2 regions of the Hoskinsella mucinilytica genome follow, and region 2 is predicted to be linked to the other one. Evidence: a T-box and tRNA genes for the amino acid it is inferred to sense, from the RefSeq annotation. Region 2 holds a T-box; the other holds one or more tRNA genes.
What was found. A T-box is a leader RNA that pairs with one kind of tRNA and senses whether it is charged. The one in region 2 lies ahead of cysS (cysteine--tRNA ligase), so its partner is inferred to be a tRNA-Cys.
Positions count from the first base shown of each region.

Region 1 (15,672 bases), on a different contig from region 2:
CAACAAGATGATTTGTTCTTTTTTCTGAAGACAGTCATACATTGCATCCAAAAGAGCGTTGCTTAAGGTTGTGTCCTCGCCTTTTTTGATCGCTTGACGCATTTCTACTAATTGAACAGTTGGAAAAGAATCGTTGATACGTTGTGGCATTTCAATCAATTGATAGACTCCTTTATGTGCTCTTGCATAAGATTCCAAGGAAGGTGTCGCACTTGCTAACAATACCTTGGCATCATGATAGGCGCCACGATGTATGGCAATATCTCTGCTATGGTAACGTGGCATGCGATCCTGCTTATAGCTGGTATCATGTTCTTCATCCATAATGATCAAGCCAAGATCATCAAAAGGCATGAATACCGCACTACGTGTTCCGACAACGACATTGACCTTATGATGTTTCACAAGCTGATATTGTTCATATTTTTCCTGATCATTTAAGGCGCTATGATAAATCGCAACTGCATTTCCAAAACGTTTGATGACACGTTGGACCATCATAGGTGTTAAAGCGATTTCCGGCACCAATATGACTACTTGTTTCCCTTTTCGAATTGTATCTGCCGCTAATTGTAAAAAAACCTCGGTCTTCCCGCTTCCCGTTACCCCATGTAATAGGAATACCGCATGATGTGCGGTTTGATTGATTTGATCAATGGCAGAGCGTTGTTGCTTACTCAAGATAAATTCAGAGGAATGAAGCTTGATATCCTCAACATTCGCATGAACTTCTTCTTCCACAATTTTTGCGCAACCAAGCTCTAATAGCTTCTTGCCCGGTGTCTTATAACGTTGATAAAATTCTGCTCGATTGATTTTTTTTGCTTCCTTCAAAGCATCTAAGGCATAGCGTTGTTTGATGGTCAAAGCTGCTACATCCTTCACATAAACGACAAATGCCTCCATCTTTGCTGTACCATGTCCCTTTTTTGGTTTTAGCTTAGCCGGCAACATACATTGAATACAACTGATCTTTGGCGCAACATATCTATTCGCCATCCAATCAGCCAATGCAAATAATTCTTCATTGATCAAAGGTTCTTCATCTATGACACGTTCAATAGGTTTGATTTCAAAGGTATAGGAAGCCAATTCCATCTCATCGATTTCTTTTACCTCACGAACAAAGCCCATGATATGTGTTTTACCAAAAGGTACTTCCACTCGTACCCCACGTTGCAAAGAAAAGCCATCACAACAATAGGTAAAGGTATGATCAAGATGATAGATTGGATGTTCTACAAATACATGAGCGATCTTCATAAGGTCCCTTCCCTTCTTTTAACTGTAATATTATATCATGAAATAACAATGAAATTATATCTTCTTTGTAGTATCTTTTACTTATTCATAGTATAATAAAAGCAAGGAGGGAAACAAGTATGTGGACAAGAAGTGAATTAAAGGATCGTGCTAAGAGGGTCATGAAACGATCTTATTGGAAAATGTTTTTGGTTTCTTTACTTGCGATGTTATTGATGGGCTTATTGAGTCATCAAAATAGAGGTATCGAAGTGAACTATGAGGTAAGTCATATGAATTATGATATTCGTATGGATGGTTTATTAGATATGCTACCGTTTCATGGTGCATGGGCAATTACAACCTTTTCCTTTTTTATTCTTATTGGTGTCATCATAGGCGTTTGTTATTCTATCTTCATCAGTAATGCGATTGAATGTGGCGAACACAGATTTTTCTTAGAAAATGCACAAAGAGATACTCCATTTACGACACTATTCTCTGCGTTTCAACAAGGTTATCTCAACATCGTTAAAATTCTTTTGATCAGGGATATCAAGCTCTTTCTATGGACCCTGTTATTATTCATTCCGGGCCTAATCAAGTATTATGAGTATCGTATGATTCCATATCTTCTTGCAGAAGATCCTATGCTATCTACACAAGAAGCCTTTGATCGGTCAAAAGAGCTGACCTATGGACATAAGTGGGATATGTTTGTATTAGATCTATCCTTTATCGGATGGTTGATCCTTGGAACGTTATTATTTGGCATCGGTGTTTATTTTGTATATCCTTATAGAAAAGCAACCTTTGCCGAATTATATCTGGCTTTATCTGATCAAAAAGCAGAAGAAGCTTATTTCTAACTAAAGAAAACATCCATGTGGATGTTTTTTTAGTTTAAACGATGACATCATAGCCAATCTCTTCAATGGCTTCTTTGATTTGATCTTCACTTATTTTATTTGAATCAAATACGATGGTTGCTTGATTTTCTTTGGCATCTGCTTTACAATCACTCACACCATCCAAAGCCAATACAGCACGATTGACTCTATTTTCACAACCATTACACATCATACCTTCTATTCCAAATACTTTTTCCATTGCTTATCACCTCACAATTATGATATACCTGAAAAGTCTTTTTTACACATCATTTGCTTCTTTCTTTTAAGATTACATGAATTTGATCACCAGGTTGTTTTTGAATGGCAGCTCTGATATCCTTTCGAATTCCAATGATATGGCAAGGAGTTTTCATTTTAACAAGACTCCCATCATAAGGATATCCATCAAAAGATGCATGCACCTTGACACGACCTTTCCCAAACTCTTCTTTGACATCATAAGGAAATTCAATATAAGCCCCATCAATGCCTTCTACCTTTTGAATCACAGCATCAAATTCATATATTTTTTCATTCATAGCTTACTCCTATACGTTATAAATAGGATCGATTTGTTTCAATTCCTTGAACGTATCGATTTCTACGATATCCTCTTGATGCACCGGTTTTACCATCACCATGTGATGATCTAAGCATTCTCTTAAAGCTACCTCATCCCAATATTTTTCTTTGCCTCCCGGCATTTTAAATACGGTTTCGATATCGGTTGCCATCTTCTTGCCGTCTTCCTTATTCCAATAAGAAATGCCAACCATCTGATAACAATCCTTCCCGCCAACGGCTAATTTACTGATATAGCCTTTTTTGGTATAAAAACACCAGTCATCGGTAACATCTTTTTTGATACCGCAGTAATTTGTAGTATACTCATATTTTCTAATGATATCCGGATTATACAACAATAGATCACTTTCCAATACATAAGCATTTTCCATAAGATCTTTAATCAAAAAGGCACTGGATATATTGTTGGATTCATTGTATAAAGGGTTTTCTATAAACTTGATCTTAGGATATTTATGAAGCAATACATCAAATTGTTCCCCAAGATATCCTCTTACGATCGTAATATCTTCAATACCTGCCGCAATGACAGCATCAAGTAATGTTTCTATGATTCGTTTCCCATGAACCAATACCAAAGGTTTTGGTGTATTCAACGTAATCGGCACCATTCTGGATCCAAATCCTGCCGCAAGAAAAATCGCTTTTTTTACACGATAAGGCTCTAACCACTCATATCCTTTTAATGTTACATCGTACATAGAGCCATCTGCTTTGATCAATTCCATTTCGCTTAACTCGCCTAATGTTTTATTGATAACACCTAAGGAAAGATCCAATTGCTTACTCAAATGACGCTGTGTTAGCTTATGATCTTGATTGCGTTCGATATATACCAATGTTTCAAATTGATTTAATGTTAAATTCATAGTTGGTCTCCTTATTCTTTTTCGTTTGCTTTTTCATTATACCATGGTTTGGGTGCTTTTACAGTCTGGTTTTAAGATTCCTTTGGTAATACATAGCGTTTGACCAAATAAACACTTAGCTTTAAAACGATATTTACCAAAAGAATAACGATAGAAATAAAGGCTGTTGCTTCGATCAATGATTGAGAATCAAATTGTGGTATCAATAAGGATAACGGCATCGTTTTGAAGTTTGACAAAAAGCTGACAGCAGATATGGTTACCATACTATTTACAAACATATAAGAAAACATTTCCACAATGGTAGCCTTCGTACAAGGAATATAAACATCTTTTAACATCTTTAATCGACTGATACCAAGTGTAATCGATACATCCTCTAAATTCGTATTGAATTGTTGTAGAGAATTATATGCCATCAAATAAGGGGAAGCAAAGAAGTGGGTCATATTGACCAATACCAGAATCATGATTCCTCCATATAATATACTGCCTTTGAAAAACAAGACATAACTAAGACCTAAAACAACACCAGGTATGGCCAAGGATACCATGGAAATCAAATGTAGTGCCATATTAGAAAAACTCTTTTTGCTTCTTGCAGTAATAAACGCTGTGATATACGTTACACATACACCGATCATACTGGTCAATAAAGCAATTGCTAATGAATTCAACAAATACATACGCACGCCCAATTCAAATGCTTGTACGATATTATCTAGTGAAAAGCTCATATCACTTGGATAATGCTTCACAAAGGACAGTACCGCAAAGGTTACGATCGGTAAAGATATCAAGATCACCACAAGCGTACAAATCATATAGGCAATATGATCTCTTCTTTTATTTTCTTGAATCACAAAAGGTTTTGTTACTGTTGAGGAATTTCCTTTGTTTTCATTTTTCATATCTAATATAAAAGCGATAAAAGCAGGTATCAATAAGATGATACCGATGATAGCTCCTTTACTGAAATCCAAAAGACCAATGACCTCTCGATACATATATACCGGAAGTGTCATTGATTTTCCACCTACGACCAAAGGCACTCCATAATCGGTGAAGATCATCGTAAATGTCGCAAAGATGACAGAAATCAACGGTCCTTTGATATTTGGTAACGTAATCGTTAAAAACTGTTGTTTCTTCGATAAGCCAAGCACTGTAGCTGCTTCATAAGTTGTATAATCCTCATAAGCAAAGATATCCGTTAACATCAAGAAAGCAGCAGGAAATGAATATAAAATGCTTCCTAAGATGATACCATTGTAGCCATAAAGATAGGCATTGATATGAAATACATTGGTCAAGATACCATTATCTCCTAATAATAACACCAACCCCATACCATGTGAGATACTGGGTATCAACATCGGTAAGGTGAATGCCAGTGTAAACACAGAACGATAACGTATCTTTGTACGATTCATGAACCATGCCAACAATAATGCCAGAGAAACCGATAATATCGTCGCAATGGTTGTTGTCACAAAGGAATTGATCAGCATCGGCACAAACTGTGGAGACTGAATGACAGTTTCAATATCCGCTAGCTTGATATTGGCTAGTAACGCAAAAAGTGGGCAAATAACAGAGATAAACAAAAAGATCGCAACGAGTACTCTGGTTCCACGAAATCCTCTATTTTTCATAGATGCTCTTCCCGGTACATACGCATAAGCTCGCAAGTTTGCTATCAAGATGTGCAATGACGAAATCTTTAATATATTGATTCGCCGGATGCTCATAAATGTTTCTCGGTGTATCTATTTGCTCAATATTTCCTTCACTCATGACCATGATCCGATCCGATAAATAAAAAGCCTCTTCTTGTTCATGGGTAATAAAGATCATCGTTGAATTAAATTTCTTCTGTATCTCTTTCAATTCTTTTTTCATAACTTCTCGCATACTGACATCCAGTGCAGAAATCGGTTCATCTAATAAAACGATTTTAGGATTTAATGCCAATGTTCTGGCAATTGCAACACGCTGTTGCTGCCCGCCTGATAACTGACTTGGTCGCTTGTTGATCTGATCCTTCATCCCGATTGCCTCTAATGTGGTCAATGCAATTTCACGACTCTTCTTTTTCGTATCTTCATGTAGTTTCAATGCATACTCTACATTTTCCAATACGTTCATATTAGGAAATAATGCATAATTTTGAAAGATGATGCCCATACCTCTTTCATCCGGTTTTAAATGTGAAATATCTTCATCATCCATTAAGATCGTTCCACTAGTTTGTTTTTCTAATCCGATCAAAATACGAAGAAGGGTTGTTTTTCCACAACCACTTGGTCCTAATACACTTAAGAATTCGCCTTCTTTTACATCAAAGCTGATATGCTTCAAAATATCTTTATCATCGTAATTCTTATATAGATCTTTTACGATCAACTTGGATTTATTTAATACTTCCATTCTGACAACAACCTTTCTTTCTCATGAATATCCTCAATTCCTTTCATATCCGCATAAGGAATATGATCGGGATAATTTTTTATATTGATGCTTTGCCCTTTTAAGATGATTTCAGGTGAAAAATACTCTTTATCATATAATAGAAAATCATTGATGATAAAATCAAATACTCGATTGACATCTTCATCATCTGCACTATGTTTCATTAATGCGGTACCTGTCAAAGAATATGGCGAACCTTCCGGTGGATAAATAATTTCAAATGGTGATCCATCATTGATTTGATTCACTGCCTGAAACGTTAATCCAAGACCGATTGCTACTTCTCCTTGTATCAACAATTTGATTGGTCCACTTCCTGATTCTGTAAACTGTTTTACATAGTATTCCAATTTATCAATGTATGCCAATGCTTCTTTTTCTCCCATGGTATTTACAAGGTTCTTATAAAAGAAATATCCGGTACCACTTGATTTAGGATCCGGCATTGCGATCAAATTATAGTAAATGGGATTTAATAACTCCTCATAAGTATGTGGAATCGGTAGATTTTTCTTTTTGATAACATCTGTATTGATGATAAAAGCACCTGCCTGTCGTTCCCATGTGACATAAAGGTTATCATGATCCTCTGGTCGTAAACCATCTACATAATCTAATTTACTTTTCCCTTTGATATCCGCAAGTTGATCTTTGATCTTTTCCATATAGCTACTTTCCAAACCGACAATGATATCAGCATCACTTTGTTCTTTTTCTACACTGATCTTTGCGGCTGATTTTGCAGTAGGTACATACATAACCATCACATGAAGGTCTGGAAATTTCTCATCTAATTGTTTTTGTAGCTCTTCTCCACGGAATTGTTCCATAGAGGAATAAATGATAATTGCATTCTGTTCAGAATGGATTCCCACCAATAATAGTAAAGTTAAAACGATCAATGTCGTTACGATCTTTTTCATAGCCTCAGTCCTTTTGTTCACATATCACAGATTATATCACTAATTTATAACAATGAAAACCTATTTTTCACAAAAACTTCACACAAAACATGAATAAATTCTCGATTAATGAACATATCACTTGTTTTGTATAAGCTTTATCGTTCAAGTAAATACTAAAAAAGGAAGGAGGAACACTATGAAACGTTCTATATTACTATGTATTTGTTTCTTTCTTATGATGAGTACATCGCTTTATGCTCAAGAAACCTTACATGATCTTATTCTGATTCACAGCAAAGAGCTTCCTTATCTTTATTTGGTACAAACAAGAAAAGATCAAAGCCTAGATGTGTATGTGATACCGTCCGATGTATATGTATCCAATGTTCCTTTGAAAGAATTATCTACACAAAGTCTTCATTCTCAACTAAAAGATCATTTCAAACTGAATGTTGAAAATGATGTGGATGTATCATTAGACACCATTGACCAGGATTTTGGTTTGGATCATGAAACCTATGATCTTACCACGATGAAAGGTATGACTGATTATTTTGTAGATGTGAAAAATAAGCTTTCCATGAGTGATATCCTTCATTATCAAAGATATATCGATAGTGATTTATCTTTATCTGAGTATTATGATTTTTATCAGATGTTTTCTAAAAAGGTCATCATTCATTATCATTATCTTCCTGTCATACAATCAACAGATTTCAGCATTCCACTTCGCACGATCTTTTCAAACTGATCTTATGATAAAAGCAAGTAGACAATCCTACTTGCTTTTATGTTTTTCACGATAACATAGAATACTTTCATAATCTTGTAATACATCGATCTCACTCCAATAATGTCCGACAATATCTTTTACATAGATATCTCTATCCTGGATCATCGAATACAAGGTATTTTCCCACCAAAGCTGATAATCGCCTTCATGAACCAATTTCTTTAATCGTTCTTTGACTTTAGGTAAAAGACTTTGTTTGACCTTTGCCAAACCAACATATTCACTTGTTCTTTCCTCCCTGGTTAGCTCCTTTCCATAGGCTTTTAAGCATTCCTTTTCACATCGAAAGAAATAATCTCCACTATCTTTACGTGAGCTATCCGCCAAAAGAACCACGTCTCTTGTATCCTGACAAAGAAGGTCAAGTACATCTTGTTGCCAAAACACATCTGCATTCGCAAGCAATAAATCTTCTTTGATATCAAGTTCTTCTCTTGCGAACCATAACGAAGCAATGCTGTTGGTTACCTTATAAAAAGGATTTTCATAAAAAGTGACTTGATGATCCTTCAATGCTTCTTGAATCAAATGTCCCTTAAATCCAAGACAAATTGTAACATCGATATGATTTTTTTGTAATAACTCCACTGTATGACATATCAAAGGTCCATCACCGATATCCAACAAACATTTGGGTTCATTTGTTTTCGTGGATATCCTTGTCCCCATACCCGCAGCCATCAAAATTGCTCTCATATCAACACCTCTTTCAAACAAGCAATTAATTCATCATAATCTTGAATGCTTACATCTCCTAAATGTCCAACACGAAGCATCTTTGTTTTCATAGCCCCTCCACTCGGTGTCAAATAGATCTGATACCTTTTTTTTAACTGTTGATAAACCATTTGTGCATCATGATTTATGAATAACAATGGAGTTAACGCATTACTTAATGGAAAAGGTGGTAACATCACCGGTAACGTCTGAATATGTTCTCTAAAATATTGTGCACGTCTTTGTATTTGCTTTTGTAAAACATCCACTCCAATTTGTGTGATATGATCTAACATTTGTGATAGTTCCAACAAAACACCGACTGCAGGAGTATTGGGCGTCTGCCCTCTTTCCATATTTTTCACATGCTCCTTGATACTCAAATACATGCAAATATCCGTTTTCGCTATGATTTTACTTTGATAAAACTGTTCCTTCATAATGATCATTGAAATACCTGGCGCACAAGCCAATGCCTTTTGCGAAGACAAAATCAATGCATCGATACCATAAGTTTCCATATCCAAAGGATCACTAAGAAAGGAAGAGATGGCATCAACAATAAGAGAAAGATGATATTTTTTTGCATATGCACTGATCGATTCCAAAGAATAAAGTTGTCCTGTACTTGTTTCATGTAAATTAACAAGCAATGCATCATAACAACTACCATCTATTTGATTCAGTTTTTCTTCACTTAATGTTTCAGGAAAAGGTAGCTTTATTTCATCATAAGGTATTCCATAACAAGCGCATAACTTTGTAAAGCGCTCACCAAAAGAACCTCCATTGATAATCAAAACTCGATTCTCTTTCCTTAAACTACATGCCACAAGACTTTCCATTGCACTGGTTCCACTACCGGTAAGAAAGATAGCCCTTCCTTCTTTTACATGTAATATTTGTTTTAATTGTCGTTCCATCTTTAACATCATGTTAGAAAAATCTTCATCACGAAAATATGGAAGTTGCTGAGATGCTATTTGTTTTGTTTCCGTATACATCTGTACAGGTCCAACAGTAAAAAGCTTCACTATACCACTCCTTTTGTTCATATTTAAGATTATATGACCATATCATAAACAAATCAACCATTATTTTCATTTATTTTTGTTCATAATCAATAAATTTATTTATATCACAGAACAAAAGTAACATCTATTCAACACCAATAGTTAAAAAAATAAAACAGCCACTACCAATATAAAAGCTGTTTTGCTATTTCAATATGAAACACAAACCGTACTATGGTCTATGCTGTAACACATAATATGAACAATATATTTTTCCATCATGCCCAATCAATTTTTCCTCTGTAGATTCAAAGCCTAGATTTTTTAGGGCAGCGATTCTTTCTGTTGCGGACGGTATTGCTTTTATCGCAATTTTATCACAATCAAACAAAGAATAAGCCGGTTTTATGATCAAATCTAATATTTTCATGATTTCACTTGTTACTTCATAATCACTTCGAAGATCTAATCTAAGTAAACCACAATTTGTAAAATAATCTTTAGAATCCCTATGAAACAGTTCTAAGGTTCCTATTGCTTCCCTTGTTGCTTTTGAAATGATCGTCCATCTTACAAAACCTTCTCTGCCATATTCAAATAACCAGTAATCAATAGCCTCTTTCATTCTGCTCTCACTCGTATAGTAAAAATCATCTCCACCACAATTATCACTATTGAAAAAAGCTACAGCCTTCTTATCAGAATAGACTTTTAATAGATCTTTTGCATCTCCTCGTTGAACCAACCTTAGCATATAGTCCTCATTCTCGTAAGAAGTACACTCTTGATAAACATTTTCCACTCTTACATCCTCCTTAGTTTATCCATATAATTTCACTAAATTATCTTTCCATTTTCAAAAGGTGTTCCTCTGTTCCTTCTTCATATTGCCATTCATTATGATAATGAAATCCATGTTTTTCATAAAATGACACTGCCCTTTCATTTTTTTCTAACACCCATAAATATCTGACATCAAAGTTTTGAATAACAAACTCCATTAGTTTCCCACCAATTCCTTCATTTGCAAAAAAACTATCAACATAGAGTTCCTTTACTTCTTTATCCTCTATATGAATGAGTCCTTTCACAAATTCATCATCATACACCCAAATATGATGTAAAGTGTTGAGATCATCCAAGTATTCTTGAGCGAGAGATAACACCTACAGTTCTCCAAAAGAATAGTGATCATTATGAAAGATCGAACGATAATTTAGTCTTTTTGTAAATACCAATATCTCTGCAATTCTTGAAATATCTTCTTGTTTTGCTTTTCTAATATTGATCATTTTCTAATTCTCCCAATTTATCATAACGGTTTTTCTCTTTCCTGTACCAAATCACTATCAAAGGTTATATTTATTGTAACATGATCTATCTTCGTTCCAGTAAAAGATATTACATATTCCTTACTTTTTTCAGATTTTCCAATAAGATCGAAAATGACTCTATCTTTTTGTCTTCCTTCCATCTTTTACTCCATAAGATTTCTTTTGTTTTGTTATCTTTCACTTCTAAAATTCCACTTTTACCATTTAATTCGATGGTTCCATTGACAATCAAATCATCCATATCTTCTGATACACAAAATAATCGTTCATCTATCAACGGGTCTTGCTCATCATAATTTTTATCTAACTTCATTTCTAATGTTAACTTTTGCTTATTAGATTTATCAAAGGCATTTGCATTGTCACTTACACATGCCATCAAAAAGGTAATATTTATTAACATTGTGAAAAACATTATCGTCTTTTTCATACAGTGATCACCATTACTTTCTTAATTTAGTTTAAACACCATGTTACCATTTTTGTAATTAGTTCAACTGGCAATGCTTTATCATAGGGAAAATAAATTGCACTTTTTTTTGTATCAAAATCATTTAATTCAGATGCAAATTCTTCTATAGCTTCGACGCCCACATAAAAACTGATATGCTTTTTGCAAGCAGAAAAGGAAATAGACTTTCCCTCTTTTTCATAATAAGGCATGCTCCAAACGATACGTTCCTTGATATTCGGAACACTTTGCTGCAAAGCATTCATCATCTCTATCAAATTAGGACGTATCTCTGATGGTAGAGATTCTATGTATTCTAATACTGTTTCTGGCGCTTTACCACAATAATGAGCTTGATTAGTTCTTTTAAATTCTCTACCACATTTAGGGCATATCCACATATCTATTTCCTCCTAATCTTAATTCACCAAGTATACTGTCTTATTTGACGTATGGCCTTTTGTCTATCTTTATATATCAAATGTTGCATGCTTTCATCATATATTTTTTGATACCCTTCTAATGCTTTAAGAATGATATCTATAAGCTCCGGTTTATATTTAGCTATGATTGGCGTATCTTGGATACATTGCCTAGCTGTGATCGGCTTATCATCTTCTATATGTTTTAACCAATCATAAATGATATCATTTACACGATCATCTATATCCCATTTGGCATTATATGCAATCAAACGTAACCCTCTTGTTCGAATATAGGAATGCTCTTGATTGTTCATCATTTCAACAAATCTGTCAAAATATGGGTAACATTGATTGCTTTCCTCACTAACCACTAATAGCTCTTTTAACGCTTTATATGCCTGCTTATTCTCTGAATGTATCAACATATCTATCCATAACGTAACATCCATTTTATGAACCTCCCTTTTCCTTATTTGCTTGTGTTACTCTTACGATTTTTCCATATATGATACAGAATATCTTTCAGAACCAAGAATGCATCTAGTTCATCAAGGTGATATTCTTGTCCTAATTCATCTAACATACTACTTATTCTAGTAGCATAATATGGAATGTTTACTTCTTTTTGATATTCAAGTAAGATAGGATATTTTTTACCCCATGCATTTGTCCAGTTTATTTTATCGTTCATTTCTTCATTCGTTTGTTCAATCATATCTTCGATTTCTTTTTTATCCAGATCAAAATCAATCAATTCATCTAATGTCACATTGTAAAGCTTGGCCATTTTTTTAGCCTGATATATATCAGGTATCGTTTCTTCTGTTTCCCATTTCGAAATTGTCTGTCTACTTACTCCTAATTTTTCTGCGACTGTTTCCTGTGAAAAACCACACCTTTTTCTTGCATGAAATAAATGATTACCTAATTCCATTTTCATTACCTCCTTTTTTTGTTTACACCATTAGTATATCGTTTGTTAGGAAATAACACTATCAACGATAACTGTCAAAAATGCACGTTTATTTAACTACTTCTTTCACTAACATCATTTTTAGAATTCCTTATCTAGTAGGACATATGATTTCTTATTTTCTTGATGTTATGATTCATCAAATGCCTACCGAAATGGCTATATAGAAAGGCTTTCATATATGACATTTCTTGATGATGTTTCTTTAGCAAGTCGTCGGGACAATTAAAAACGCCGAAATCTTGTGTAATGCCCTCACTTTGTATATAGGTATTATTTCGCTCAAAATCAATGATAGGATTTAGAAAGTCCTTGACCGCAACACCATACCCACAAAAAGCCCCTAAGCAAGTTGCATTCATATTTTGTAACTGAGAAAGATACTTTTTATCTAAGATGAATGCCTCTAATTCATACCATACCCCATCCAAATAGACCTCTACCCAACTGTGAAAGATATGTTGAGGAGCATTCTTATATATCAACCCTGTCATTGCTCCCTTTTGCAATTTTTTATCAATCGTAAATCCATGGATTCGACATGGAACATTTACCGCACGCAATAATGCCATAAATAAAGTCCCTTTTGTATTACATTGCCCATATCCATCATCAAGCACTTTAGATGCAGGGATATGATCATCCACATTATAACCAAATAGGATTTCATCACGGACATAGTTATATATTTGCTTGATCCGCTCATATTCATTCATTTGTTTCCAAAGTCTATCATTAACTAATTGCTGTATATTTGTAGCTGAATAGTTTAACATAGGTGTTTCTTGCATGTATTGTTCCATCATATAGTATTCTCCAAAAATCTTATTTTGCTTTCTTTTCACTCATCATAACATAATTCATTTGGTGTCACAATATGATCTCGGTTTTTCAAAGCTCAAGTATGATCTATTGATAAAAGAATGCTATTGAGCAAGAGTAAATCCAACGAATCCCTCTATAGAGATAAGGTTCCTGTCTGCCTCTTTAAAGTGGAATTTAATTTTCTCTTCAGAATTTTCAAAAAAAATAAAAAAAAGGGTTGCAATTTTTCAAAAATATAATATAATATTAAAGCAACAAGTTCTAGCAAGGATTGCTGATGATGTTGATCGTTCTCTATATGGTTCCGTAGCCAAGTGGTAAGGCAATAGACTGCAACTCTGTGATCATCGGTTCAAGTCCGATCGGAACCTCCAAGTATGGGGTCGTGGCGAAATAGGCAGACGCAACGGACTTAAAATCCGTTGGGAGTTAATCCCGTGTGGGTTCAAGTCCCACCGTCCCCACCATACGTAAATAAAAGTCTTTGTAAAAAGACTTTTTTTATATATATTTTTCGTTTCAAAGGTAATGCTTATTTTATTAGTTTCTTCCATAACCAAAAAAAAACATCTATAAACCATTAACTTATCAATAAAATTATACATCTACGTATAAAAGACCAGATTAACCAACATTCAATCTGATCTTTTATTTTGTATTTCATTGTAAGCACCTTCCTTATACATAAAGTATATCAGCTATTCTCACATCATTTATGAAACAATTTAAATTTTCTTATGTTAGGGTTGTCTTATGGGGATTCACAAAGAAATATAATTTTTTTATGTTTATAATATTTTTATTTTAAACGATTAAATCCCTCGTATGAATTAAACCCAAGCATGTATACAGCCATTGCTATGGATAAATCTTCAGATTCAATATTCAACTCTTTAGCTAAAGATTTAATTTCATTAATGACTGTATCATGGGGAATTGATAGTCCATTCATTGTATCTACAACAGATTGAATCGTATTTGGTAAAACTAAACACATTTGATAAAAAGCATCTGTCTGCCCTGTTACCAAAGTATAGAACTGATCAAGACTGACTCTTCTAATTAATTTATGTTCCATTTTTTGTCCGTCAACCGTAGTTTTCCATTTAATGTTTTGTGATTTTTTCGCAATTGCTTCTACTAAAAAGCATGCACAATCATCATCTTTCAAAAGCTGATGTTGCATTTTCATAAATGTTTTTCCTGCTGAAGAAGAATTCATTGTATTATGTTTATTCTTCATCTCAACATAAACTCTGTGGACTATAGAACCATCGGGTAATGAGATACCATCTACATTTTCAAAAATAACATCCCAACCACCTTCTTTTCCATTATCTGGTACTCTACAATTTTCAATATATTGAAATATTCTTTGGTGAAAATATCCTATATCGTTATTGTTGGACTTATCACGTTGTCTAAAAATTTCATTACTAATAATTTCATCCCAAGTTGCATGATAAACAGTTTTATCAAAAATTAGTTTTACAGGATCAACAATATTTTTATTAAATCTTTTTAAATCAAATGATTCTAATTTTTCTCCATACTTTTCAATTGTTAATTTAACATGGTTTCTAAAATCTTCTTCATTAATAAATGTAAGTGGCCACATTACAAATCCTCCAATCCTTCTTTTATTTTCAAGGCTACTGCATATGCTAGATTTACTGGTACTGCATTTCCAACTTGTTTGTATTGTTGTCCAATACTACCACAGAACATCCATTCATCAGGGAAACTTTGACATCTTGCATTTTCTCTTACTGTAAATGGTCTTGCCTCTAATGGATGGCAACGATCTGTTTGTTTTTGACTAGGAGATGTTAAAACTGTTAACGAAGGTTCATCTAAACTTAAACGTCTTAATATACCTGTTCTTCCACCTTCCATATACCAACAACTTTTCATATATTTTTTTGCTATTTCCTCTGGAATATCTCTCCAGTACCCTCCTGGTGGCACCAATTCAAATATTTTTTTCTTGTACTCTGAATAAACAGCTCCATCACTTTTTGGACAATCCAATAAAACATCACGTAATACTGGTTTATATTCTAATGGTACAGGAAATGTAAAGTTAATCTTATCTACTAAGTCATTACGAATACCAATTGTTATCAATCTCTCTCTTTTTTGTGCGACTCCATAATCCCATGCATTCAATACATC
Region 1 covers NZ_JBEQZJ010000023.1:17,488-33,159, forward strand. Annotated here, with positions in the region: gene priA (replication restart helicase PriA) at 1-1,263, opposite strand, end outside; gene UGRO018_RS09650 (DUF975 family protein) at 1,383-2,111, shown strand; gene UGRO018_RS09655 (heavy-metal-associated domain-containing protein) at 2,146-2,352, opposite strand; gene UGRO018_RS09660 (DUF1905 domain-containing protein) at 2,402-2,674, opposite strand; gene UGRO018_RS09665 (sugar phosphate nucleotidyltransferase) at 2,684-3,589, opposite strand; gene UGRO018_RS09670 (ABC transporter permease subunit) at 3,661-5,244, opposite strand; gene UGRO018_RS09675 (ABC transporter ATP-binding protein) at 5,234-6,019, opposite strand; gene UGRO018_RS09680 (extracellular solute-binding protein) at 6,007-6,984, opposite strand; gene UGRO018_RS09685 (hypothetical protein) at 7,163-7,717, shown strand; gene UGRO018_RS09690 (phosphocholine cytidylyltransferase family protein) at 7,745-8,455, opposite strand; gene UGRO018_RS09695 (pyridoxal-phosphate-dependent aminotransferase family protein) at 8,452-9,510, opposite strand; gene UGRO018_RS09700 (GNAT family N-acetyltransferase) at 9,722-10,291, opposite strand; gene UGRO018_RS09705 (GNAT family N-acetyltransferase) at 10,332-10,655, opposite strand; gene UGRO018_RS09710 (hypothetical protein) at 10,656-10,781, opposite strand; partial or broken gene UGRO018_RS09715 (DUF4624 family lipoprotein) at 10,802-11,253, opposite strand; gene UGRO018_RS09720 (iron chaperone) at 11,280-11,675, opposite strand; gene UGRO018_RS09725 (hypothetical protein) at 11,699-12,148, opposite strand; gene UGRO018_RS09730 (helix-turn-helix transcriptional regulator) at 12,169-12,633, opposite strand; gene UGRO018_RS09735 (transglutaminase-like domain-containing protein) at 12,768-13,478, opposite strand; tRNA gene UGRO018_RS09740 (tRNA-Cys) at 13,798-13,871, shown strand; tRNA gene UGRO018_RS09745 (tRNA-Leu) at 13,877-13,964, shown strand; gene UGRO018_RS09750 (Eco47II family restriction endonuclease) at 14,297-15,115, opposite strand; gene UGRO018_RS09755 (DNA cytosine methyltransferase) at 15,115-15,672, opposite strand, start outside.
Region 1: it has a tRNA-Cys gene. The T-box ahead of cysS (cysteine--tRNA ligase) is inferred to sense a tRNA for this amino acid. The anticodon was not compared.

Region 2 (15,672 bases):
GGAACTCTTATATAGAGAAAGGTATCTTAGAAGTAGGTATCTATAGCAGTGATGATGCTATCGCAATCTCTTTAGAAAAAGAATTAAATACCTATTTGCAATCCACACTTAGTGATGGCCATTATCATTGTTCTCATATCGATGATACCGTATTTGAAGAGGCTAAAGAACACCACACAAGCATGGGAAAATATCGTGTCATACAAGAAATTCTATCGTATACAGATCGCTATACGATAGATGAGCTTTCCGATAAAAGTATGCGTGCGCTTTATGATATCCTAGCAACCTTTGATGCATCTGCTGTACCGAAAGAGTGTATGAAGCAAAAAGAAGATGGTCAAAATAAACATCATCATCAAGAATAAATACGAAAAAAGCTGACATCGTGATCAGCTTTTATTAATCTTTCAACATTTTAAAATATTGAACTGCTTGACAACCTCTACCTGTATGGACACCAACAACACTTACCAATTTGATGATCTGATGCGTTGCCCCAGGGAATGCTTGTTTTAATTTATTCATATAGATTTGTGCCTCTACTTCATCATCTGCATGTGCAACAGTGATCATATAAGAATCATCTACATGTTCTTGACGCATGATCTCAATGACATTATCCATTGCTCGATGCATCGTTCTTACCTTATCAACGACATCAATTTTACCATTGGTTTCTTGATTGATTTTTAAGATTGGTTTAATTTTCAATAATCCACCTAAAGTAGCTGCAAGTGGTGTTAATCTTCCACCCCTTTTTAAATGCTGTAGATCATTAGGTAATAATAAAGTGTCTGTTGTATCTATGATTCTTTGTAAAGTTGCTTTGATGTGATCCATTGTGTTTCCTGATTCATACATCGTTTTTGCTAGTCGAATCATATATTCTTGCACTACTGCTGTGACATGACAATCAACATACTCAAATACCAAATCCAGTTGTTGTGCACATAATGCCATTGCATTGATGGTACCACTTAACCCACTACAAATCGGTACCGCAAAGATTCTTTCATAACCTTCTTCTTTTAGTTTCGTAAATAATTCCTCGATTTTCCCCAAAGCAGGTAATGATGTTGACAGCATCTTGCCATCTTTCATCAATTGATATACCTCATCTATCGTGATATCTTCCTGATCATGAAAATTTTTCCCTTCATAGCTTACCTGTAAAGGTACACTGTAAATCCCCACTTCTTGTAACTGCGCTACAGATTTTCCACAGCCACTGTCTGTTACAAATGCAGTTTTCATCTGTATTACCTCCCGTATTCGTATTTTATTATACTCTTTTTTCTAGTAGAAAAAAACTATAACACTAGAATTTCTATTTGAAACTTTCAACTGTTTTCACACATAAAGAAGATTTCAAATATTACCTATATCCACCTATATTATGAAAAAAGCCCCATAGGAGCTTTCTATCATGGTATCGTTTATGTTATACACCTTTTACTTTTTTAATATATTGAATGCCTAAACATCCTAACCCTGTATGAGCAGAAATCACAGGACAAATCAAACCATAGTATAATTCCACACCCGGAAATAAGGCTTCCATTTGTTCTTTAAGCTTAGCACCTTCCACAGGTGCTCCACTATGCAAACAAGTCAACGTATAACTATCATCTAACTTTGCTTCTTGGAATGTTTCCAGTATTTTCTGTTGAGCTTTTGACATCGTACGAACCTTATCATAAACATCAACTTTACCAGAAGAGCTTTCATTAAGTTGCAAGATCGGTTTGATTTTTAATAAACCGCCTAACGCTGCAGCAAGAGGTGTCAAACGACCTCCTCTTTTTAAATGTTGTAAATCATCGGGTATGATCAAAGTATTGCTAGACGCAACACTTTCTCTTAGACGGTTACAAATCTCATCTAATTCTATACCTTGGCGAACCAATTCTATCGCACTTATCGTCAAATAGCGTTGAATGTTACATGTCGTATAGGTCTCAATGATGGTCAAAGGTAACTCTAAACGCTTTGCGCATGCATGCATCACACTTGAGGTTGAAGATAATCCTGAAGTCAATGGTACAGCGATAGCCGCATCAAATCCTTGTTGCTTGATTTCATGAAAAACCTCTTCCATGATACCCATAGGTGGCATAGATGTTGTTGGCATATCTCCATTTTTCAAAAATTGGTTAATTTCATCTGTCGTGATATTTTCCCCATCCAGATACATATGATCGTTCACAATGACCTGTAAAGGCATAAAGAATATTCCTAGATCATTGGCTTGTTGTTTTGTCAGTCCGCTTCCACTGTCAGTAATTACGGCAATTTTCATAGCTTCCTCCTATCTGTTATTTCAGAAATGAAATAACTGATGCGTAAATTTTTTTACCTGTATCATTATACCAAGTATAATTTGAAAGTCAAACAATATAATAGTAGTATGCTCTAGATGCTATTCAAATATCAATCATTTTAACTTACGAAAATCCCCAACTATTAACATATCCTATCCATTTCCCATTGTAATAACATGAATAATAAACATTACCATCAGGTCTAGTCAATTATCGTTTGATCACATGTTTCTTACCTTTATACTGACTCATCCTTTTTTAATCCTTTTTATGCAAAAACACCAAGGTAGAATATGGTTGTATATTTACTGTACGAATCAAAATATCCTCTGCTTCACCATCTTGATATAATAACTGATATGCTTGTGGAAATTCATATAGGAATGATTCTGAAGTCGGATTAAAAATCGTAATCAATTCTTCCTTTTCATCTCTAGCTCGATACAATAGAACTTTTTGATCAATGGTATCAAAAGAGATATATTGTTCTACTTCTTGTGCGGTACTATAGCGAAGACATGGATGTTGTTTACGAATCTTGATCAAAGCCTTTGTACAATCCACAATCTCTTGATAATGATTTCTTCTAGTATAATTAATTTTATTGATTTCATCACTTTCTTCATACGTATTATGCATGCCATGTTTTGTTCTGGCGAATTCTTGTCCACTATGAAGAAATGGAATTCCCTGTCCCAAAAGAACTGCAGCTATCATCATTTCTTGACGTCGTATTCTAATCTCTCTTGTATCTTCTTTACAGCATTCCTTTACTTTATCCCATGAAGTCATATTGTCATGACATTCGACGTAATTCACGGCATTCATTGGATTTGCAAACATTTTCTCTACACCGATATCATTACAACTACCACATAAACAATTCTTCATAATATCAATCAAATACACAGCTCCGGTGCAATACCCTTTGACACTAACCTCATTCGCATCTGTTCGACCCTTGATCACATCACGAAATCGATCGGAGAAATGAGCAATATAAGGCATCTGTGCGTTGTTTCTTATGCTAGCACGTTGGCGATAATCCAAAAAGCTTGGCATATCCCAACCTTCTCCATATACCATAAAATCAGGATTGATGCCTGAACAAGTCTGATACACCTTATTTAAAGTATCAATATCTAATATCCCCATCAGATCAAAACGAAGTCCATCAATATGATAGGTTTTCGTTAACCATGCACAAGTATCCACAATATACTTTTGAGTCATCTTTTTAGTAGAATCTATATCATTACCACAATAAGTTCCATTAGAAAAGTCACCATTTTGATTCATTTGGAAGTAATAATTTGGTACTGTTTTCTCAAAGGAACAATTTTCTTTATCATACACATGATTAAAGACAACATCCAAATTGACTCGCATGCCATGCTTATGACACTCCTCAATCAATTGAACAAAATCAAATATACGACTATATGGATTGCTAGGATCACTCGCAAAGCTTCCTTCTAAACATCGATATTGAACAGGATCATATCCCCAATTATAATGCAACAATGGGTAAAGTTCATTTACTGAACCAAAATCTAAAACCGGTAAAAGTTGTACATGAGTAATACCCAAAGAGGTAAGGTAAGAAAATCCCGTATTCATTTTTTGGGTTGTTTCATTTTCCTCAACAAAGCCTCTAAATTTACCCGGCCAAGTAACACCGATTCCGTTTTGAATTGTAAAATCACGCACACTTGCCTCATAAATGATTGCATCTGTTGCATGCTTCATCATTGGTAATGGATATTCTTTGATTCTGATCTTAGATGGGTCAATGACTGCAGATCGTCTACTATCTTCAATGCATGCAATACCATAAGGATCTATGGTTTCTTGCCATGCTCCATTTACTCTGACAAAATACACATAAGTAGCGTTTTCCATATTTTCCAAAATAGAAAAGCGAAACACACCTCGCTCACTACGTTGCATTTCAAAAGTATGAACAACTCCATACTTAGCAATTTCAATTTTCACCTTAGAGGCAGTAGGGGCCCACAAAGCAAAAGAAGTTTGTGCTTTATCATAAGTACATCCTAAATCATTTCCATCATAAAAAAACATTTCATCAAAGCGTTCTGTTTTCACGATACCACTATACTCAAGAACGGTAGAACGTGCATGTTGATGTACCACGTAATATTCATTCCCAATTTCTAAAGGCTCATAAAAAGATAATGTATATTTATTGTAATTATTTTGTGTAGTTTCGATCGATTGTATTTGAAGGTCAATGATCTGACCTCTTTCATCAATCAAATAAAACTTATTGCTTGTACCCTCATAGCTGTTTCTAGACATAAAAACGACGACTTTATCAAAATCATCTAAATAAGCTTCATAATACGTATGCATTCTCATAATATCACCTTATTTATTATACCAAAAATTTAGACCTAGCGCTTATTTTCCACAAAAAAGGATATAAATTTTAGCGTAAAAGAAACAATCACTTCATAGTTATGACCTTTCCCTTATTGATTTATTGCACCTCATAAGAAAAAACATCATTCTTCGATTAGAAAAATGATGTTTTTTCATTAATGTTTATAGATATTATAGAATGCTGTTTTACCATTGAAAACTGCAATATCTCCTAATTCTTCTTCAATTCTGATCAACTGGTTATATTTTGCGATACGATCTGTTCTTGACATAGAACCTGTCTTGATTTGACCGGCATTGAAAGCAACTGCGATATCCGCAATGGTCGTATCTTCTGTTTCTCCACTACGATGAGATACTACTGCAGTATAACCATGCTTTTTCGCCAATTCCATTGCGTCAAAAGTTTCCGTTAAGGTTCCGATCTGATTCACCTTAATCAAGATAGAATTTGCGATATCCTTATCGATTCCTTCTTGTAGAATAGCAGGATTGGTCACAAAGAGATCATCGCCTACCAATTGAATCTTCTTACCTAAATGTTCTGTTAGTTTTTTCCAACCGTCCCAATCACGTTCACCTAAGCCATCTTCAATAGATATGATCGGATATTTTTCTACTAATTCATCATACCAAGCAATCATTTCATCTGTTGTCTTAGAACCTTGACCGGATTTATTTAAATCATATAGCTTTGTCTCGGTATTATAAAATTCACTCGCCGCAACATCCATGGCAATGCAAATTTCTTCACCTGGTTTGTATCCGGCAGCGGTAATTGCTTCCATGATTGCTTTTAAAGGCGCTTCGTTATCTTCTAGATTAGGTGCGAATCCACCTTCATCTCCAACAGCAGTAACCTGACCTTTGTTTTTCAAAACCTTTTTCAAGGCATGGAAGGTTTCCGCACCCATACGAATGGCTTCTTTGATACTTTTCGCACCAACAGGCATGATCATGAATTCTTGGAAATCTACGGAAGAATCTGCGTGGCTGCCTCCATTTAAGACATTCATCATCGGAACCGGTAATGTTTTCGCATTGATACCACCAAGATAACGATATAATGGTAATCCATAATATTCTGCAGCAGCATGAGCTACAGCCAATGAGATACCTAAAATTGCATTTGCACCATATTTAGATTTATCCTTCGTGCCATCTGCATCAATCAATGCTTGATCGATCTTTGCTTGATCTGTGACATCCATACCTAATACAACATCTGCCAATACGTTGTTCACGTTATCAACAGCTTTTAAAACACCTTTACCTAGAAATCTTGATTGATCTTTATCTCGTAACTCTAACGCTTCACGTTCTCCAGTACTTGCTCCACTTGGAACCATTGCTCTACCTAGAAAACCACTTGCCGTTGTTACTTCAACTTCAACTGTTGGATTTCCTCTAGAATCCAGAATCTCTCTTGCGTGTACATTTGTAATTAATGACATGATATGTATCCTCCTTTATGTTCATTTTAAGTATAACACACTGATTTTTAAAGAGAAAGAAGTTTGCTCAAACTAACAAATTTTCACATAATGTCTCATCTTGCGCTTTTTCTTTTCTTCTTTTTTGGCGTTATCAAACAGGCTCCCAATAGAACTAACCCAATTGGCCAATAATGAATAAGCAATTGTTGTGCAGTATCTGCCATAACGTTGATATCCATCTTAGGTTCTATCAGAAGTATGACACCAGCTAGTGCAAGGATCAATCCGATCCTTTGTTTCATGTTTATCACTTCCTGAAACTACTATACAAGCTTGAGATAGAGAAAATTGTCAAAAAAAAGAAGAATCTATTTAGATTCTTCCAATAAATCGATTTTTTCAAGATCTCCATATCCAAAATCTGTCGGAGTTTCTCTTCCAAACAAGATAGTAAGAACAGTCGCAGTCTGATTTTCATCATCCAATGCTTCTACTGTACCTTCTACATTCGCAAAAGCTCCACTCAATACACGCACACGATCTCCAACTTCAAAGTCAACCTGAACTTTACGTTCGCTCATACCAAGGCGACGCAGGATAGACTCCATTTCTTCTTCAGCTACCGGGAATGGTTTTGCACCACCACCACTAGAGCCGATAAATCCTGTAACACCTGGGGTATTACGTACAATGTACCATGCTTCATCGGTCATGATCATTTCTACGAATAAATATCCACTAAACAAGTTTGTTGTCTTTTCTACTTCTTTTCCATTTTTATATTCGATTTCTTTTTCTTCTGCTACAACGATACGGAACAGATAATCCTGTAATCCCATCGTTTCAATACGACGCTGTAAATTTTCTTTTACACGGTTTTCATGCCCTGCATAAGTGTTTACAACATACCATTCTTTTCTTATTTCCTGTGCCATAAAATCCTCCTTACATTCCAATTAATGAAAGGAAACCTGAAGATAAAACCTGACATAAGAAAAAGAATAGAGCTAAAATTACTGTGAATACGACAACAGTCATACTGTCTCTTGCCAAATCTTTCATTTTCGGCCAGCGGATTCTTTTTGCTTCTGTCATGATACCATTCATACTAAACCATTTCATTCAGATCACTCCTTATTTTGTTTCCTTGTGAATCGTGTGTTTTCCACATTTTGGACAGAATTTTTTTAATTCGATCCTTTCGGTATGTGTTTTTTTATTTTTTGTCGTTGTATAATTTCGAGAAAGACATTCGGTGCATGTCAATATTACTTTATCAGTCATAAAAACACCTCTTTTTCGTGCTTATTAACTTTATCATAATATCACTCGATAGTCAATCAAACTTTCCTAAGAATTCTTGCGTCTCCGTATCTTTCTCAATGTATTATCCACTTTTTTCTTAGTAATACCAAGCTCATCCGCTATGTGCTGATAACTACCACCTAAACTTCTTAATCTGAAAATTTCAAGTTCTAACTCATTTAATCCTTCTTTGACTTTTTCAACATTTTGATATAGCCCCGGACAATGATCTTCCTCTATTCGGCAATGATCCTCAACAATATCCAAAAGGGTATAGGTTCCTTTATGATCCTCAATTTGCATATCCAAACTAAGACAATACAAATCCTTTCTTGCGTTGTACGTATTCATCGCACGAAGCATATCAATTGCCGTATGCTTTAAAATATTGAAATAATAATGATGAAAAGAGGATTGTTCCGTTTTGTATTCCTCGATAGCTTCATAAAGTTTTACCAATGCAAGCTGATAGAAATCTTCCATATCCTGATAACGATTTCTTCTTCTCAAATGAGAACGAAGCAACTGATAAATTTCTCCACGGTATTTTTCCATTAGATAATGGAATGCTTGTTCATTCCTTTGCCGTGCCATATATATAAGTTCATTATCATTCAATTTTTCTATCTGCATGTATCTTCCCTCACTCTTTCTTTATAGTGGATGTCTAGAATTATAAATTTGATATAACAATATGCCGCATGCAACACTTGCATTCAAACTAGTAACACTACCCTCCATAGGAAGTCTCACACAATAATCGCAGTTTTTACTAACCAACGAGCTGATTCCGAATCCTTCAGATCCTATAACCAGTACAAGTGGTACGTCATATTGCCCTTCTCGATAATCTCTAGAATTTTCTAAATCTGCCCCAACGATCCAGAAACCTTGTTTTTTTAAATATTTAATTGCCTGAGTTAAATTGGTAACCATACTAACTTTTACCGTATCAATGGCTCCTGTGCTAACCTTCGCTACTGTCGGTGTCAGTTTTACATTTCGATGTTTTCCGATTATGACACCATCTACTCCCACACAATCACATGTCCTTAAGATAGCACCTAGATTATGTGGATCCTCTAAGCCATCTAACAAAACAAATAATGGCATTTTTCCTTTAGGAACACTCGTTAATAATTCATCTAATTCATAAGTCTTATAATCATCTATTTTGGCAGCGACTCCCTGATGATTGCCTTCTAACATTGCATCCATTTTTTTTCTTCCCATAACCTTAAGTGGAATCTGGTTTGCTTTGATCATGCTAGTTAGCTCAGGATCCTTAATACCATCGGCCATGATGATTTCATAAATTTTTTTTTGATCTTTCAAAAGTTGTCTTACAACATTTTTTCCATATACATATTGCGTCATTTATGATATTCTCCAATCTCTTTGATTGCTTCCCAAAGCTCTTTCAGACGTGCTTCTTGATGAGTCAAATATAAGTATCCAAACACTGCTTCCAACCCTGTAGAAAGCCGATACGCCTGTACTGAAGCATTTTTTGCTTTACTGGAAATATTCGTATTTCTTCCTCTTAATACGATACTCCATTCATCTTCGGTAAAAAAATTCTGCTCCTTCAACGTTGTTAAGAACCATGCTTGTGCATTGGCACTTACCCAAGCCACACTTTTCTTTTGAAGTACATCCGGCTTTTGATATCCCTTAGAAAGTAACATTTCTCTAACATACAAAGACATCAAAGCATCCCCAATATAAGCAAGAGATGTCCCATTGTATTCCATCACTTCCATTAAAGAATGCCTCTGTTTATCAACTCATTACGATATTGATCTGCAGTTTCAAAGTCTTTTTCCTTCACAGCAGCTCTCCATTTATGGTGTAACTCTTTATCTTCTTCACTTAATGTTAAGCGTGGTATTTCAATTCCCAGTATTTCCATCATCTTCTCAATAGAACGTGTTTGCATGGATAATTTTTCAAAATTCACTTCACGTTGTCGAATTGTCTGATTCAATGCCTTTACTGCTTCAAACACTGCCGCAAATGCATTTGGTGTATTCAAATCATCTTGTAATGCATCCATAAACGGTTCCATCAAAGATGCATCAAAAGTATCCGTCATTGTAACATCTGCCAAAGCAAGTTTTAAATAAGCCTGTTTCAAGGATGTTGTTACCTTACTTAATTCTTTTGTTGCTGTATCGATTGCTTCTTCATTGATATTTAAAGGACTGCGATAATGTGTTCCAAGCATCAACCAACGTAAAACATTTCCACCGATCTTTTCAATCATATCCTTAGCCCAAATAACATTGCCAAGTGATTTACTCATTTTTTCTCCGTCAATATTCACCATGCCATTATGGATCCAATAGTTCGCAATCGCTGTTTCATACGCAGCTCTGCTTTGTGCGATTTCATTTTCATGATGTGGAAATTTCAGATCCATTCCACCACCATGGATGTCGATCAAGTTTCCATCAAACTCTTGATTGATCATCACGACACATTCCGTATGCCATCCAGGTCTTCCCACTGACCAAGGACTTTCCCATTGGATTCCTGTTTCTGTACGTTTCCATAAAGTAAAGTCTAATGGATTTTCTTTCTTACTATTTTCATCAATTCTTGCCCCGACCATCAAATCATCAATCTGTTGGTGAGAAAGATTTCCATACTCCTTCACACTATTGACACGGAAATAAACATCTCCGTCGATTTCATATGCATTTCCCTTATCCACAAGCAATTTGATAAAATCAATGATGGCATCCATCGTATCTGTTACTTTTGGCGCTGCATCAGGCATCATTGCATGTAATGACAAACGGTCTTTATTATAAGCATCAATAAATTTTTCTGTCACTTCTTTTTCACTGATTCCACATTCCATCGCAACTTTAATGATCTTATCATCCACATCTGTATAGTTTGATACCATTTTCACTTGATATCCAAGTGCTTGAAAAGTTCGTTTTAAAGTATCAAAAACCACAATGGGTCTGGCATTTCCTATATGAGGATAGTTATATACGGTAGGTCCACAAACATACATATTGACCTCACCTTCACGTAGCGGTTTAAATTCTTCAATTTTCTGATCCATACTGTTAAATAGTTTCACATTTATTCCTCCTTACATTTACAAATAAAAAAAGCATATTACGTAAAGACGCTTAACGCGCGGTTCCACTTTACTTGAAAAATGCTTTCCACTCTACACGTTAACGCCGTATTACGTATTTTTCTACTTATCGAAAAATCCCTAAAAGGTGCATTCAGCTCTTCGCTTTCGCTTTCACCATCACCGAAATCGCTGTACTTGATGAGCCTACTTATCCTTTGTCTTCAGTTTCTATTTTAATACTATATCAAATTACCGTTTCATTTTCAATCGTTTCTATTTTTTTTCGTCTTTCTTTTCTTCTAATTCCTTGCTGATGGACGCAAATTGTGTAAGAAGACTTTCATCTAAACCACTGGCTTTTAGATTATCCACATAAACTGCATCTAAATCATCCATAACATCTAACCCATTATTTCCTTCATCATTTGTATTAAGCTTTGTTTTTAATGCCATAGTCTCACCTCTTAGTTTCTGTTGTTAGTTTACACCAGTTTTATCCTTTTGAAAACCCCTATGCTTATGCTTTTTTCATTCTTTAAAATTATTTTCTAACAGAGTGTATCCTATCAATTGAAAAAAAAGCTGGATATTATATCCAGCTTAAACACTTACGTTTCTTGAATTAAGCTAATTCAGAGAAATATTTGATTGTTCTAACCATCTGGCTAGTGTAAGAGTTTTCGTTGTCATACCAAGAAACAACCTGAACCTGAGTATTTCCGTCTTCCATTTCGATAGCCATAGTCTGAGTAGCATCGAATAAAGAACCGTAACGCATACCGATGATATCGCTTGAAACGATTTCGTCAGTGTTGTATCCGAATGATTCATCAGCAGCAGCTTTCATAGCAGCGTTGATTTCGTCAACTGTAACTTTTCCTTTTACTACAGCAACTAAGATAGTTGTTGATCCTGTAGGAGTTGGAACACGCTGAGCAGAACCGATTAATTTACCGTTCAATTCAGGAATTACCAAACCGATTGCTTTTGCAGCACCAGTTGAGTTAGGTACGATATTAACTGCAGCAGCACGAGAACGACGTAAGTCACCTTTTCTCTGAGGTCCATCAAGAGTCATCTGGTCACCAGTGTATGCGTGAATTGTAGACATGATACCACTCTGGATTGGTGCTAATTTGTTCAATGCGTTAGCCATAGGTGCTAAGCAGTTTGTTGTACAAGAAGCAGCAGAGATTACTGTATCTTCTGGTTTCAAGATATTGTGGTTTACGTTGAATACTACTGTAGGAAGATCATTTCCTGCAGGTGCAGAAATAACAACTTTACGAGCTCCAGCTTCGATGTGAGCGCTAGCTTTAGCTTTAGATGTATAAAATCCTGTACATTCTAATACTACGTCTACTCCTAATTCTCCCCAAGGCAAGTTTTTAGCATCTGCTTCAGCATAGATAGTGATTTCTTTTCCATCAACTGTGATTGAGTTTTCACCAGCTACAACTGTGTCAGCTTTTTCGTATCTTCCCTGAGAAGAGTCGTATTTTAATAAGTGAGCCAACATTTTAGGAGAAGTTAAATCGTTGATTGCAACTACTTCGTATCCCTCAGCTCCGAACATTTGTCTGAATGCAAGACGTCCAATACGTCCAAATCCATTAATAGCAACTTTTACTGTCATCTTCAAAGTCCTCCTTTTAACCTCTTTTATTATACGTACTTCCTACACAATTGTCAATTGAGAATTATTTCACGATACCCTTTTTTTACAATTTTTTTGTAAAAATCTGTCACTTATTTCCATTCTTTGAGCGAACGTTCATAAAACATATTTTTATGCTCTATAAGCCCATAAAATAAGCTCATTCTTCTCTTATGTTTGTAAGCGTTCCCAATCAAAGGCGTTATCTCACACATTATTTCCCGGGTAATCTTACCCATTTAATACCCCATATCCTTTAAATCTTTTACAATCTCTACGTAGGTTTCAATCACATTGAAGCCAGGGTAATCCTCTCTTGTTAAATCAATGATATTACCATGACTGATTCCCTTAAACCTTGTATTGGTAAATGTCTTCCTGAACCTTCCCCATTTTGCACTTTCTTCACTTACTAAACCATCATTGTTTCCATCAACGAAGCGAATAAACAAATAAGGTATCGTCAATAAAAGATGAGAACATGCATGATGCATTAAGCTCATATAGCTTTGATAATACACATTGGTATCATTTTGAACTTCTTGATTGAATTGCTTTGCCCAAACGGTTGAAAATTGATGTGTTGCAGTATAAAAATCAGGATTTGTATCACCCATTTTCAAAAACGCTTGATCAAATACCTTAGCTAAGGCATGATACCATGTATCAGGTACTACCCGAATCAATACATCTACAAATTTACAACCATGATGAGGTGTGGAAATCGTAGTTAAAGAAGCAACATGATTCCCCATATGTTCTTTACTGATGGTATATCGAGCATCTAATCCACCTTTTGAATGTGCAATTATATTTACTTTATCACAATGTTGTTCCTCACAAATTTCATATATTCTTTTTTTAATATCTTTTGCATTATCCTTCACGGTCGCAAAAGCCTCTTGGTTTCCATAATATATGATTGCTCCGTTTCGTACCAGCTCTTTAGGGATCCTTCCCCAATAATTCACATATTTCAAATCTCGAAAGCCTACTCCGTGTAATAGCAACAAAGGATACTTTGTTTGGCAGACATTACATTCTGCCCTTTGCTTTCTTACATCTATCATGATCATTTCGTGGTCATATTCCTCATATGCCTTTCTTCGCAAATAGATCATAATTGGTAAATGTATCACAGGTAGGAACAGAAAAAACCAAAGTAATCCTCGTTTCACGATACGAAGACGTTTACTGACAAGAAAAATCTCAAATGCGCCAAACAAGAACAGTATGTATTGAAAAAACAACATCCAAATCATATCGGTATAATACCAAACATCAGCTTCATATCGATGTAATAGTAATATATATAGAAAACATTGTATCATTGCTAACCAAAATGCTTCCCCAATCAATCGTCTTCCTTGCATCAATACTCGCAATCTTTTATTCTTTTGTTTAAGTCCTTTCAACAATGTCACTATCATCCATAAGACTATAACCACAAGAAAAAGGCATAGAACGCCCCAACCTGTCATAGTTTTTGTAGATGTCCAATGCTGATAAATGCTATGAATACATAAAATGGCATGTGATACCAATAACAAAAAAAATATCTTTATCCCTTGTTTTATCTTCTTCATCTTATCCCTCTTTTTCTACTTATAGTATCATATATTGCATTTTTATCAAATAACTTTTCTATATTTCATGTATTAGAAATGCCACTATGTGCATACTCTTATACAGGAGGGACAGCCATGGTTATCGTACCAACGATTATTGAAAGAAATGCAAATACAGAGCGTGTTTATGATTTATATTCTTGTTTATTAAAGGAAAGGATCATCATATTAACAGGGGAGATCGATGATGCTATGGCATCCAGTATCACTGCACAGCTATTATATTTATCTTCTCAGAGTAAAGACCCCATTCAAATGTATATCAATTCACCTGGCGGTAGTGTAACAGCCGGATTAGCCATCTATGATATCATGAATGTGATCCCATGTGAAGTCGCAACCATTTGTATGGGAATTTGTGCCAGTATGGCCGCTGTTCTATTATGTGCAGGCACTATGGGTAAACGAAGTGCACTTGCCAATAGTGAGATCATGATTCATCAGCCGTTAGGCGGTATGCAAGGACAGGCAAGCGATATGGAAATCGCCGCAAAACACATGCAGTTGATCAAACAAAAACTGTATAATATATTAAGTGAGCACACACATCAAGAAATCCAAACGATCCAACACGATTGTGATCGTGATACTTATATGGATGCAAAAGAAGCAAAGGACTATGGCATGATCGATTTGATCATTCAACCATAGTCCTTTCTTTTCGCAGCCGCTCGCTGATATCATCAGTTGTCATTGGTTTCCCAAATAGATACCCTTGATAACAGTCAAGTCCCATAGATTCTACCAACTGCCATTCTTTCTTCGTTTCAATTCCCTCAAGACAAACTGCGATATCCACAGAATGACAAATCGCAATGATAAAGCTGATCAACACAGTATCAAATTGACTTTTTTGAATATCCTTTACAAAGGCACGATCGATTTTCACAACATTTGCAACACCGTGCTTTAAGTTTTCTAAGCTTGAATATCCTGTACCAAAGTCATCCATCGCCAAGCGAATACCCATCTGTTTCAGTTGATCGAATTCTTTTTCAAACAGCCGCATATTAGATATGGTATTACTTTCCGTTAGTTCCAAAATAAGATTCTGTGCGGGAAATGCTTCTTCCTCAAGAATTCTCTTAACTCTCTTGGCAAATTCTCCATTTAAAACCTGTAAAGCAGAAACGTTAACACTGATGGTAAACTTAGGATCCAAGCGTATCCACTCTTTTCCTTTTTGGATTGCAGTTCTCAAAACCCAAGCACCAACGTCACTCATCAATGCGTTCGCTTCTAAAATAGGAATAAACTCCATAGGAGATACTGTTCCCAAACTATCACAATGCCACCTAAGTAACGCTTCCACACCAATGGTCTTTATGGTCTTGGCATCCATTTGCGGTTGGAATACAAGATTGAAATTCTGAAAATGATTCCTTACACTTTCTCTTAAATTCCTTAATATTTCCAAAGCTCGTTCCTTATTTTTTGATATAGAAGGATCAAACATACATAATTGATTTTTACCGTTTGCTTTGGCATTTTGCATTGCATAATCAGCATAGGTATATAACTCTTCAAACTCATTTGCATCTATAGGTGCCATCGCACAACCTGCTGAAATTTGTATTTGACAATCATAATGTTCTTGAAGCTGTTGTCGTAGTAATTGCTTTTGAATGGTCTGATATAAGTTATGGATATCTTCTATTTGACAATTCTCTATCAACACCCCCATCTGATCATTATCTAATTTATAAAGACTCGCATTCCCTGGTAAATTGGATTGTATCATTTGTGCAGTACTCTTTAAAACTTTATCTCCAAAAGAACGATCATATAATTCATTTACATTTTTAAAATCATCAATATC
Region 2 covers NZ_JBEQZJ010000026.1:36,116-51,787, forward strand. Annotated here, with positions in the region: gene UGRO018_RS10720 (anti-sigma-I factor RsgI family protein) at 1-368, shown strand, start outside; gene UGRO018_RS10725 (DegV family protein) at 403-1,257, opposite strand; gene UGRO018_RS10730 (DegV family protein) at 1,445-2,302, opposite strand; gene pulA (type I pullulanase) at 2,583-4,703, opposite strand; gene eno (phosphopyruvate hydratase) at 4,883-6,181, opposite strand; gene UGRO018_RS10745 (hypothetical protein) at 6,277-6,465, opposite strand; gene nusG (transcription termination/antitermination protein NusG) at 6,532-7,098, opposite strand; gene secE (preprotein translocase subunit SecE) at 7,109-7,285, opposite strand; gene rpmG (50S ribosomal protein L33) at 7,298-7,447, opposite strand; gene UGRO018_RS10765 (sigma-70 family RNA polymerase sigma factor) at 7,514-8,101, opposite strand; gene rlmB (23S rRNA (guanosine(2251)-2'-O)-methyltransferase RlmB) at 8,123-8,845, opposite strand; gene UGRO018_RS10775 (Mini-ribonuclease 3) at 8,842-9,231, opposite strand; gene cysS (cysteine--tRNA ligase) at 9,231-10,565, opposite strand; T-box leader at 10,607-10,799, opposite strand; gene UGRO018_RS10785 (hypothetical protein) at 10,842-11,021, opposite strand; gene gap (type I glyceraldehyde-3-phosphate dehydrogenase) at 11,191-12,204, opposite strand; gene UGRO018_RS10795 (esterase/lipase family protein) at 12,465-13,811, opposite strand; gene UGRO018_RS10800 (ATP-dependent Clp protease proteolytic subunit) at 13,929-14,504, shown strand; gene UGRO018_RS10805 (bifunctional diguanylate cyclase/phosphodiesterase) at 14,491-15,672, opposite strand, start outside.